Regions from separate parts of the Cytobacillus spartinae genome, predicted to be linked through region 2. Evidence: riboswitches for the same ligand, from Rfam matches in the RefSeq annotation. Region 2 holds a riboswitch; the other holds the start of a gene.
What was found. A riboswitch is a leader RNA that binds a small molecule or an ion and turns the genes downstream of it on or off. The one in region 2 is predicted to bind S-adenosylmethionine.
Positions count from the first base shown of each region.

Region 1: it holds a riboswitch for S-adenosylmethionine, as region 2 does, so the genes downstream of both, ACFYKX_RS17095 (methionine ABC transporter ATP-binding protein) here and ACFYKX_RS01415 (LLM class flavin-dependent oxidoreductase) in region 2, are expected to answer to the same signal.

Region 1 covers NZ_JBIACK010000009.1:70,273-76,280, reverse strand. Annotated here, with positions in the region: gene ACFYKX_RS17115 (hypothetical protein) at 635-871, opposite strand; gene ACFYKX_RS17110 (carboxymuconolactone decarboxylase family protein) at 1,056-1,427, opposite strand; gene ACFYKX_RS17105 (MetQ/NlpA family ABC transporter substrate-binding protein) at 1,631-2,464, opposite strand; gene ACFYKX_RS17100 (methionine ABC transporter permease) at 2,483-3,148, opposite strand; gene ACFYKX_RS17095 (methionine ABC transporter ATP-binding protein) at 3,141-4,166, opposite strand; SAM riboswitch class I at 4,360-4,471, opposite strand; gene ACFYKX_RS17090 (O-acetylhomoserine aminocarboxypropyltransferase/cysteine synthase family protein) at 4,598-5,914, opposite strand.
Region 2 covers NZ_JBIACK010000001.1:299,863-305,870, forward strand. Annotated here, with positions in the region: gene ACFYKX_RS01395 (hypothetical protein) at 1-433, shown strand, start outside; gene ACFYKX_RS01400 (S66 family peptidase) at 488-1,516, opposite strand; gene ACFYKX_RS01405 (M42 family metallopeptidase) at 1,599-2,648, opposite strand; gene ACFYKX_RS01410 (hypothetical protein) at 2,782-2,970, opposite strand; SAM riboswitch class I at 3,165-3,270, shown strand; gene ACFYKX_RS01415 (LLM class flavin-dependent oxidoreductase) at 3,350-4,402, shown strand; gene ACFYKX_RS01420 (ATP-grasp domain-containing protein) at 4,419-5,378, shown strand; gene ACFYKX_RS01425 (hypothetical protein) at 5,488-6,008, shown strand, end outside.

The DNA.
Region 1 (6,008 bases), on a different contig from region 2:
TCTGACAATGGAAGCCCTGGATTTTTACTTCCTGTCAGAAGTTAGAGCATCTTCTGACTATGGAAGCTCTGGACCTTTACTTCCTGTCAGAAGTTAGAGCATCTTCTGACTCTAGAGACCTGGATTTCTTCTCTCCTGTCAGAAGTCACACCATCTTCTGAATCTAGATGCCTGGATCTTTACTCTCCTGTCAGAAGTCACACCATCTTCTGACTCTAGATACCTGGATTTTCACTCTCCTGTCAGAAGGCATACCATCTTCTGACTATAGAGACCTGGATTTTCACTCTCCTGTCAGAAGTCATACCATCTCCTGACTCTAGTTGCCTGGATTTCTTCTCTCCTGTCAGAAATCACACCATCTTCTGACTCTAGTTGCCTGGATTTCTACTCTCCTGTCAGAAGTCACACCTTCTTCTGACTATAGATGCCTAGATTTCTACTCCCCTGTCAGAAGTCACACCATCTTCTGACTCTAGATGCCTGGATTTCTACTCTCCTGTCAGAAGTCAGGTCTTCTTCTGACTCCAGAAGCCTTAATTTTATTTTCCTGTCAGAGGCCAGTCCTCCTTCAAAAGAACACTCTATACATAAAAGAAACCAGTGCCATCTGACACCGGTTCTACTTTTGCTATTATGAATGAACTCTTCGATCAAGATCTGCAATCATTCGTTGACTTTTTATATAGTTTCTTTGGCGTTTTTCTTCAATTTTCATTCTTACCTCATGTTTAAGACTATACAAGGCATAACCAACCCCATGAGCACTGTGCATTGCTTTTTCCATTTCACTCGTATAATTCAGTTGCAATTGACTGATAACGAATCCTTCCTTTCGGTTATAATCGCTTTTAGCGACTTTTTTTAACACATCCCTATGTTAACATCTACAAAAAAAGTGCTCAAAGTCGAAAAAGGAGAGGAATAGACTATTTACTTGAGTGAAGCGCCGTACGGTAAGTTCAAGTCTTTTTTTCTTACTATTCAGCCAATTTGCTCTTAATACGTAGGAAGTACTCTTTTTTCGTGACAAAAAACCATAAAAAAATTTATCTTTATTGCTTAAGTTGATTAAGATCTTGAACGGCTTCTTGGACCAACGTAACTGCCTGGCTCATAGCAGCTCCTCCACCAAATGCTGCGGTAACACCTACAGCCTCGAGAATTTCTTCTTCAGATGCACCTTGGTCTAGGCATCCTTTTACATGATAAATAATACAGTACTCATCTTGAGCAAAAATGCTAATACCTAAGGCAATCAGGTGTTTTTCTTTTTGGGATAGAGAGCCTTCCTTAAAGCATGCCTCTGTAAAAGCATTATAATGGCGAGCAATTTCAGGCATTCTTTGTGTAAACGTCCCTAATCCTGCTTTATATTCATGAAGTGCCTCTTCTGTTGAATTCCTTGGTTCAAATTGATGTTCCATAGTGATCATCTCCAGTCTAAGTAATGTATTTACTTTCCCCTAAGAAATTACTCATATATGTATAACAGCTCATTGGTAATCTATAGGGTTTCAAAATCACCATATTGGGTGAAGTATCAACGTTAGTATGTTAATTTATAGAAAAAACTATTCTCATCAAAAACATGAAAAAGGGCGCTGAATATCAGCGCCCTACACATTTATTACTGTACAGAAAGAACTGCACCTTGGTATTTTTCTTGGATGAAGTTTTGAATTTCTTCAGATTTTAAAACCTCAACTAGAGTTTTAATCTCTTCACGATTTTCGTCTTCACTGCGAACAACGATTAGGTTAGCTGGAACAACATCATTGCCTTCAAAAGCAATTCCATCTTCCTTAATATTAATTCCACCCTCTAAAGCATAGTTCGTGTTGATCGCTACAGCATCGCCTTCGCCACTTTCAAAAGAAGATGCTAATAATCTTGCCTCAATTAGAGTTGAGAAATCTAAGTTCTTAGGATTTTCAACAATATCCTCAACTCTTGCATTAGCACCAACGCCTTCTTTAAGCTTAATCACACCTGCTTTTTCGAAGATAGGTAAAATACGACCGTGGTCACTAAAAGAATCACTCATGATAATTTTTGCACCATCTGGAAGATCAGCAAGACTGTCAAAATCTTTAGAGTAGATACCAATTGGCTCTTGGTGAATTTCACCTACACTTACAAAATCAAAATCTTTATTCTCCTCCATTTGTAGAGCAAGGTAGCCAGGAGTTTGGAAGTAGTTTGCATCAATTTCTTTATCTCTTAAAGCGATATTTGGTAAAACATAATCTGTAAATACTTCTACCTCTAAATCAATCCCTTTATCTTTAAGCAATGTTGCTGCTTCTTCAAGAACTTCAGCATGCGGGACAGCAGATGCGCCTACAACTAGTTTGACATTTCCTTCTTCACCGTTTGCTGAATCATCGTTAGCAGCACCGCCACAAGCAGATAGTACCAATGTAAGTAGTGCAATTATAAATACTGTTAGCTTCTTTTTCATTTGTGAAAATTCCTCCTGTTATCGTTTGTCTGTTTTTTTTGTAAAATAATCTCCAACAAGTTGGATGATAAAAACTAAGATTAAAATGGATACTGTTGCAACTAAAGTTACGAATGAATTATTGCGTTGGAAGCCCTCAAGGTAAGCAAAGTGACCTAATCCCCCTGCACCAATTACTCCAGCCATCGCGGTAAAACTAACCAGTGAAATAGCGGTAACGGTAATTCCTGATATTAACGCAGGCAATGACTCAGGAATTAAAACTTTAAAAATAATTTGACTGTGCTTTGCGCCCATAGATTGAGAAGCTTCAATGACACCTTTATCAATCTCTCTTAAAGCAATTTCAACCATACGAGCGTAAAATGGAGCTGCTCCGATAATTAAAGCAGGTAATGCAGCATTTGCTCCAAGCATCGATCCTACTAGATACTTTGTAAAAGGAATTAGTAAAACAATTAAAATGATGAATGGAATTGACCTAAATATATTCACAATCGCTGCGATGACGATGTTAATCGGTTTGTTTTCCCAAATGTTACCTTTATCAGTTAGAAAGAGTAATAATCCTAGCAGTAAGCCTAAAATAAAGGTGGCAATTACAGAAATTGATGTCATATAAATGGTTTCTTGTGTAGCTACGATTAATTTTTCCCATTTAATTCTTTCCATGAAATCAACCATTTGTCATCACCTCCACTCCAACTTGCTGGGAATGGATAAAATCAATTGCTTTTGAAACTTCGCTCTCTTCTCCGTCTAAGTGAATAAATAAAGTTCCATATGACCCATCTTGCGTTTGAGATATTTTCCCTTGCAAGATATTAACCGTCACATCGTAATGACGTATTAAGTTAGTAATGAGAGGCTGTTCTGCTGCTTCTCCTACAAACCCAAGTTGTACGACCTTACCATGCGGATATTGTTCTAATAGATGCCCCACTGTTTCTTTCGTTTCTTCTGGCTCTGTTACTTGCTGTACAAAGCGTTTTGTTATTTCTTGCTGAGGGTTCTTAAATACTTCTAGGACAGGCCCTAATTCAACAATCCTTGCATTTTCCATTACGGCTACTCTGTGACAAATTTTTCTGATGACATGCATTTCATGTGTGATAAGGACAATCGTTAATCCTAATTGTTTGTTAATATCAACAAGTAACTCCAATATAGAGTCAGTAGTCTGTGGATCTAATGCTGAGGTTGCTTCATCACAAAGTAACACCTTTGGGTTATTGGCAATCGCTCTTGCAATCCCTACCCTTTGCTTTTGACCACCACTTAATTGGGATGGATAGGCATCCTCACGTCCCTCTAGTCCTACGAGTTTAATAAGCTCATCGACTCTTTTTAATCTTTGAGTTTTATTAACCCCAGCAATCTCCAATGGGAAGGCGATATTTTCTCTAACGGTTCTAGACCAAAGTAAATTAAAGTGCTGAAAAATCATGCTAATTTCTTGTCTAGCTTTTCTTAGTTCACTGCCTCTAATTTTAGAAACCATCCGATTGGCAACTGTTACTGAACCTTCAGTAGGAATTTCTAGTCCGTTCAACATTCTAATTAGTGTACTTTTACCAGCTCCACTATAGCCAATTACTCCGAAGATCTCTCCTTCGGTTATTTCTAAATTCACTTCATCAACAGCAGTTACTTTCCCCTTTTTGGAAGGATAAATCTTCTTAACATCTTTAATTGAAATCATCTATTGTCACCCCTTTTACCCGATTTTTCGGATAAAACTACTCAGATATATAAACAAGACTTATTTATTAGCTTTAACTCCCTTAGGCATGTTATTCCCTTTTTTTATACTAAGAGTAACCATTTGGGTGTTTGTAAAAATAATAAAAGCCTTTCTGCAAATAAGCAGAAAGGCACAATATTTATCGTCCTTTCTCTCATCTGCCAAAGCATATGCTTTGTGTGAATTGGCACCATTTCAATCAACGTATGATTGACGGTTGCCGGGCTTCATAGGGCACTTCCCTCCACCTCTCTTGATAAGAGCAAAAAAGTCTTTATTAAGTTAATAGGTTAATTGAATAAGTAGTTTTATTCACGAGTGCTATCGTATCACGGATAAAATAGGGTGTCAACGATAATTATTAGAAAAATTTAAATAGAAAAAACTGGTTAAACGTTTGTGGTTAATGACACAGAACCGGTAGCGGCCTCAATGGCTTGCTCAAGATCTTCAATTAAATCTTCTACGTTTTCAATACCGACGGATAGACGAATTAAGTCTTCAGGCACTCCAGCCTTCTTTAGACCCTCACTGTCTAATTGCTGATGAGTTGTACTTGCCGGATGGATGATTAAACTTTTTGCATCCCCGACATTTGCAACATGAGCCCATAGCTTTAAGTTGTTAATTAAAGCTGCCCCTGCTTCTCTTCCACCTGCAATCCCAAATACAACAACAGCTCCTGCACCCTTAGGGAAATATTTTTCCGCAAGCTCTTTGTCTGGGTGTTTTTCATGTCCAGGGTATAAAATCCAGTTCACAGCAGGATGTCCTTCTAAATATTCGATAACTTTTTTAGTATTCGCTATATGTTCTTTCATTCTTACATGCAATGTCTCTAGCCCCAATGTAAATTGGAACGCATTTTGTGGACTTAAGGAAGGACCTAGGTCTCTCAATAACTGAACTCGCGCTTTAATGATGTATGCAACAGGCCCAAGGGCTTCACTATATACTAAATTGTTATAACTTGGATCTGGCGTAGTAAAGCCAGGGAATTTAGGTGAATTCCAATCGAATTTCCCACCGTCTACAATCACCCCACCAAGTGTCGTACCATTTCCTAGCAACCATTTTGTAGCTGAATGGATGACAATATCTGCCCCGTGCTCAATTGGTCGACAAAGATAAGGTGTTGCAAATGTATTGTCAATAATCAGAGGCACTCCTGCCTCGTGCGCTATTTCTGCTACTTTTTCTATATCTAGTACACGTAAACTAGGGTTTCCAATCGTCTCAGCAAAAACTGCTTTTGTTTTTTCCGTGATTGCTTCCTTAAAGTTTTCCGGGTCGGTTGAATCGACAAATTTAACCTTAATTCCGTACTTTGGAAGGGTGATTGCGAAAAGGTTATAGGTACCTCCATATAGATTAGATGCTGTAACAATCTCATCACCTGCCTCTGCTATGTTTAAAATAGCCAGTGTGATAGCAGCCATTCCACTTGATACTGCAAGTGCACCAACCCCACCTTCTAGAAGGGCAACCCTTTCTTCAAATACAGTTACTGTAGGATTATGAATTCGAGTGTATATGTAACCAGGTTCTTTTAGTCCAAAAAGGTTCGCAGCATGTTCGGTACTTTGAAATTGATAGGCATTATTTTGATAGATTGGGACTGCTCTCGCACCTGTTGTAGGGTCAGGACTTAGTCCACCATGCACACCTAATGTTTCTAAACGATAACTTTTCTTTTGTTCACTCATTTTCTCGTCTCTCCTTTTCAATTTATAAATGGTTTTACTATTCTAAAAAGAAGAGTTGAAAAAACCCCTCTTCATAAGAAGAGGGGTGTATACT
Region 2 (6,008 bases):
GAGACTTTTAAACAATGCTGTACTGAGAATTACTTCTGACCCTAATACAAAACAAAAAGGCTTAACCGGTGTACCTAAGGTAGAAGGAAAGCATAAAATTCCGATGATTTCTCTTCATAACGTAGGCGATTTATTTGTACCTTTCCATATGCAACAAATCCATGCAAAAAGAGCACAAGAAAATAGTAATGAAGATTTATTGGTAACTAGAGCAATTAGGGCTGTTGGGCATTGCGATTTTACGCCAGAAGAAGAGGTTCAGGCCTTTGAAGATCTTGTGCAGTGGGTAGAAAAAGGTGTTAAGCCAGAAGGGGACGATATTTTAAATCCTTCTGCAGTAGCAGATCCTTCATTTGGGAAAAAATTCACAAAGCCTTTAAGAAATTTTGACCTGTTGAACAACCAAGAGAAGTCTGAAGATTCTTCCTCTTAATTATTTGAAAAAGCTTAGTAGAGTCGTCATCCACGACCCTACTAAGCTCTCTTTCTATTTAAACACAGTTTCAATAACCCCTTTTCCACCCTCATACTTTACCGTTCCATAAGCTCCATTAACAATAATGTTCTGAGGTGGAAGGTGGCCAATGTCTGTGTCATAAATAACGGGGATATTTAAATCGCCGAATGCATCTCTTAGTGCATCCTCGTATGTGTAAGTGTTTTCGGTTTCCTTTGTTACCGGCCTTCCAATTAGAATTCCATTTACATTTTCAAACCACCCGTTTTGTCTTAGCTGCCAAAGCGCACGATAGAGTTGTGTAACGGATAGTTCTACATTTTCAAAGTAGAAAATTAATCCTTCATCATTAGCATTCTCCAGATTAAAAGATTCTAAATCTCCAAATTTAGTTCCTGTTAAATTCATAATGCAGTCAATGCAACCCCCGATAAAACGGCCTGAGAAAGTTGCGGCTTCCTCTTTTAATGCCTTCCATTCTGTTGGCGTATCTACATAAAATCCTGTAACAGGGTTAGCAAATGCTTGCTCCCAAGAGGATTGATATTGTTCACTTGATGTTTGAATGATTGTAGAACCTACTTCTGAACCAAGTACCTCGCTCCACTTATTTGTAAGGGGATCAAGGTCTTTTGCCGCAATATCTAGAAGTGCTGGCCCATGAGCAGAAGCATGACCAGTTAGAACCGTGTATGAAAAGAGAAGGGTACTAATGTCTGAGTATCCGAGAATCCATTTTGAAGGGAGTGATTGAAGTCTTTCCCAATCTAGATAAGGTAGAATTTCCATTAAGAACTCTCCACCCCAAATAGGAATGATTGCTTTTACATTTGGATCCTCAAAAAAATCCATTAGTTCATTCCTTCTTTTTTCAGGAGAGCAACTTCTACTATTTTCTTGTGTCCAGACTGTATCACCAATAATGATGTTAAACCCTTTTTCCTCAAGTTGCTTCTTTGCTTTATGTACTAGAAAATGACCGCCTTCTTCAACTCCATTGGAAGGGGCTGAGACAGCAATAGTATCACCAGGTTTTAATGCAGCAGGATATTTGATCATACCTTCCACCTCTTCTTTTTCCTATATTATACAATTATTCAAGTGTTAAAAAAATCCCCCTCAAAAAGAGGAGGATAAAAATTTATAGAACCATATCTGACATTACATAGTGATACAAAAGCTTACCAGTATTATCAATTGAAGACTGGTGCGTACGCTCGAATGCGTGAGAGGAATCAATACCCGGTCCAATTAAGCCGTGAACAATATCGTGTCCCGAGCGAATGGCTGCTGATGCATCTGATCCGTAGTATGGATAAATATCTAGCTTATAAACGATGCAGTTTTCTTCAGCTAGATTCACTAATCTTTTCCTTAACTCATAATGATAAGGTCCACTTGCATCTTTCACACAAATGGAAACAGTATACTCATCAGTCGACTGGCCATCACCCATAGCGCCCATATCAACAGCTAAATATTCAACTGTTTCTGGTGTTATGTTTGAGTTTCCACCATAGCCAATCTCTTCGTTATTAGAAATTAAAAAGTGTGTTGTGTAAGGAAGCACAACATTATTTGTTTTAATCTCTTTGATTAATTGAAGGAGTATAGCGACACTTGCCTTATCGTCTAGGTGACGCGATTTAATAAAACCACTTGGTGTAATTTCGACTCTTGGATCAAACGACACGAAATCGCCCACTTCAATTCCAAGATTACGAACATCCTCAGCGTTTTTCACTACCTCATCAATTCTGACTTCCATGTTGTCTTGGTTTCTTTCTGCTTTGCCAGCATCTTTATATACGTGAACAGAAGTCTGGTGCATCAAAATTGTCCCTGTGTAAATCTTTCCAGAACTTGTTTCGATTTGACAATATTCACCTTCAATGGAGTTGTATTTAAATCCACCAATTAAATCTAACTTCAGTCGTCCATTCGACTTAATCTCTTTAACCATTGCACCAAGTGTATCAACATGTGCAGTTAACATGCGGTGTTTGTCTGTATTTTTTCCCGGTAAGGTTGCAATTAGACCACCTTTTCGATTGCGTCTAGTCTCAACACCATACTCAGATAAAAAGTTCTCAACATATGTAATCACTTCGTTTGTATTACCAGACGGGCTAGGAATAGATACTAGCTCTTTTAACAAGGAAAATGTGTCATTCGTATTTGGAAAATTCATTTTTTATTATCCTCCTAATATGTATTCATAATTACTATTATACGCTTCATTCTTGATAAATCTAATAGTTTCATAAATAGAACCATCGTAAAAAGAGTATCCAGGAATCCCCGAATACTCAAAGTTACTTTAACTATCCCTTTTTAAAAAGGACCTTCCCACCGTAATAAAGTAAAGCGAAGGAAAAAACTATAATAGCAATGACTCCTATAACATCAAAGAGCAAGGCAACTGCACCTGTAATCACTGCATTGGTTGGAATATAAATCAATGCAAATCCAGCAAGAATACATGCTAGGAATATAAGCGCTTTATGATACATTCGACTAACACCTCCCTCTAATATAATGTATGAGAAAATTAAGTTTTCGAAAGGACAAATACCCATCTTGTTAGTTAAAATTTTTGTGTATGTAGAATGTTTAGAATGAATAGGTTAGTAACATAGAAATAAATATTTGACTTAAACCTGAGTTATATAGTAGGATTACTAAGAATTAATTATTTGAATATTAACTCTTATCAAGAGAGGCGGAGGGACTGGCCCTACGATGCCCGGCAACCACTGATTTTCAGAAAGGTGCTAATTCCAGCAGAGCTATTACGTTCTGACAGATAAGGTGAAGCGAAAACTTCTTCTTATCGAAGAGGTTTTTTTGTGTTTATGAAACTGTTTTAGAATACACAAGGGGGAAATACACATGAAATACGGTTTTTGGTTACCGATTTTTGGGGGATGGCTTAGAAATGTTGATAACGAAAACATGCCACCTACATTTGATTATGCGAAGAACGTAATTCAATCTGCTGAAAATTGGGGGTTTGACACAACTCTCATTGCTGAGCTTTACTTAAATGATATTAAAGGGCCTAAGCAAGATTCATTAGAAGCGTGGTCGACAGCAGCAGCTCTAGCAGCTGTTACGGAAAAAATTGAAATTATGACGGCTGTTCGTCCAGGATTCCATAACCCTGCTGTTACCGCAAAAATGGCAGCCAATATTGATCATATTAGTAACGGTCGCTTCACTTTAAATGTTGTCTCTGCTTGGTGGGAAGAAGAAGCAAAGCAATATGGTGGAATTTTTACAGAGCATGACGAGCGATATAATCGTACAGAAGAATTTATCGACGTGCTAAAAGGACTTTGGACAGAAGATACTTTCTCATATGAAGGAAAATATTATTCTATTAAAAACGCCCATTTATCTCCAAAACCTGTACAACGTCCTAATCCGATTCTATACGCGGGAGGAGAGAGTCCTCGAGGCAAGAAGGCAATTGCAAAACAATGTGATGCGTATGTGATGCATGGTGGGACAGTCGAGGAAGTTGCTGTTAAAATTGATGATATGAAAAAACAAAGGGAGCTAGCAGGAAATAAACCTTTCCGTTCATTTGGTATGGCAGCATACGTGATTTGTAGAGACACGGAAGAGGAAGCACAAGAAGAGCTTGCTAGAATAACGGATGTAAAAGAGACGAGTGCTTACGCAGGATACAAAGATTTTGTTGGGAAATCTCAGTTAGAACAGCAAGTTAAGTTATATGATTATTCTGTTTCTAATCGAGGGTTACGTCCAAACTTAATAGGGACACCAGACCAGATTGCCGAACAAATCATTGCATATGAAGAAGCGGGAGTCGATTTACTATTACTTCAATTTTCACCTCAGTTGGAGGAAATGGAACTCTTTTCAAAAAAAGTAATGCCACTAGTTACGCAAAAACAAAAAAATAAACAATTACAGTAGGAAATGAGGGAATACGTTGAATAAAATATATGTCTTACATGAAAATAGTGAATGGACCATTCATTTAACAAATAGATTAGAAGAGTTAGGTCTTCCATATGAAGAGTGGCATTTGGATCAAGGAGTTGTCGATTTATCATCAGAGCCACCTCAGGGTGTTTTTTATAGCCGAATGAGCGCTTCATCACATACGAGAAATCATCGCTACGCACCAGAGTTAACCGAATCTGTTTTGGCTTGGTTAGAGAGAAATAATCGAAAGGTTTTCAACGGTAGTCGTGCATTACGACTTGAAGTCAGTAAGGTTAATCAATATATGGCTTTAAACGCAGTTGGAATAAGAACACCAAAAACCATTGCTGCAGTAGGGAGAGGGCAAATCTTAGAAGCGGCTGTAAAGCTGGAGGCAGGATCCTTTATTACGAAGCACAATAGAGCTGGAAAGGGCCTAGGAGTTCAATTATTTCATTCTATTGATAGCTTAAGAGAATACGTGGACGGACCAACATTTGAAGAACCGGTGGATGGAATTACGCTTGTACAAGAATATATTCAATCACCTGAGCCATTCATAACAAGATGTGAGTTTGTTGGTGGTAAGTTCGTCTATGCTGTTCAAGTGGATACATCTGAAGGGTTTGAACTTTGCCCCGCAGATGCCTGCCAAATTGGAGATTTATTTTGCCCAGTAGGAGAGGAAGCTCCACAAGAAAAACCTAAGTTTCAAGTAGTGGATCTACATGATCCGATCATTGAATTATATGAAAAGTTCCTTCAGGAGAATAAGATTGCAGTTGCAGGGATTGAATTTATTCGAAATGCTGATGGAGAAATCTATACGTATGATGTAAATACCAATACAAATTATAACTCAGATGCAGAGAGGGTATCGGGGAAATTCGGAATGCTTGAGGTAGCAAAATTTCTTGGGTCTGAGCTAAAGAAACTTGAAAAAGGGACACTAATTAATAGCTAATTTAAAGAACAACACGTCCTAATGCGTGTTGTTTTTGATGCTATGTAAAAGGATTATCTGTTTAAGAGAGCGAATAACCTTTATGAAGGTTTTAAAGGAGGTTCTTTTTTTGAATACAAAATTAATTATCGTTGAAGGGTTACCAGGGTTCGGAAAATCGACCACTGCTAACTTTATTCGAGATCTTTTAGAGGAAAAAGGGATTAAAAATCAACTATTTTTAGAAGGTAATTTGGATCATCCTGCTGATTATGATGGTGTCTCTTGCCATACAGAGGCTGAATTACAACACCTATTATCCAACCATTTAGAGGTTAAGGATATTTTACAAAATAATGTGGTAGAAAAAGGGGATAAGTACTTTCTACCATATCAAAAGATGAAAAATGAATATGGGTCTAAGCTTTCTACTGAATTATTTAATGAGATTTTTAAAAAAGATATATATGAACTTGCTTTGGATCAAAATATAAATCTTATTGTAGACAAATGGACGGAGTTTGCACAACATGCACTCAACGAAAATAAAACTTATATTTTCGAATGTTGCTTTATTCAGAACCCTGTTACGGTAGGGATGATTAAATATAATGCGTCGAAAGAAGTGGTAAGAGATTATGTTCATAGATT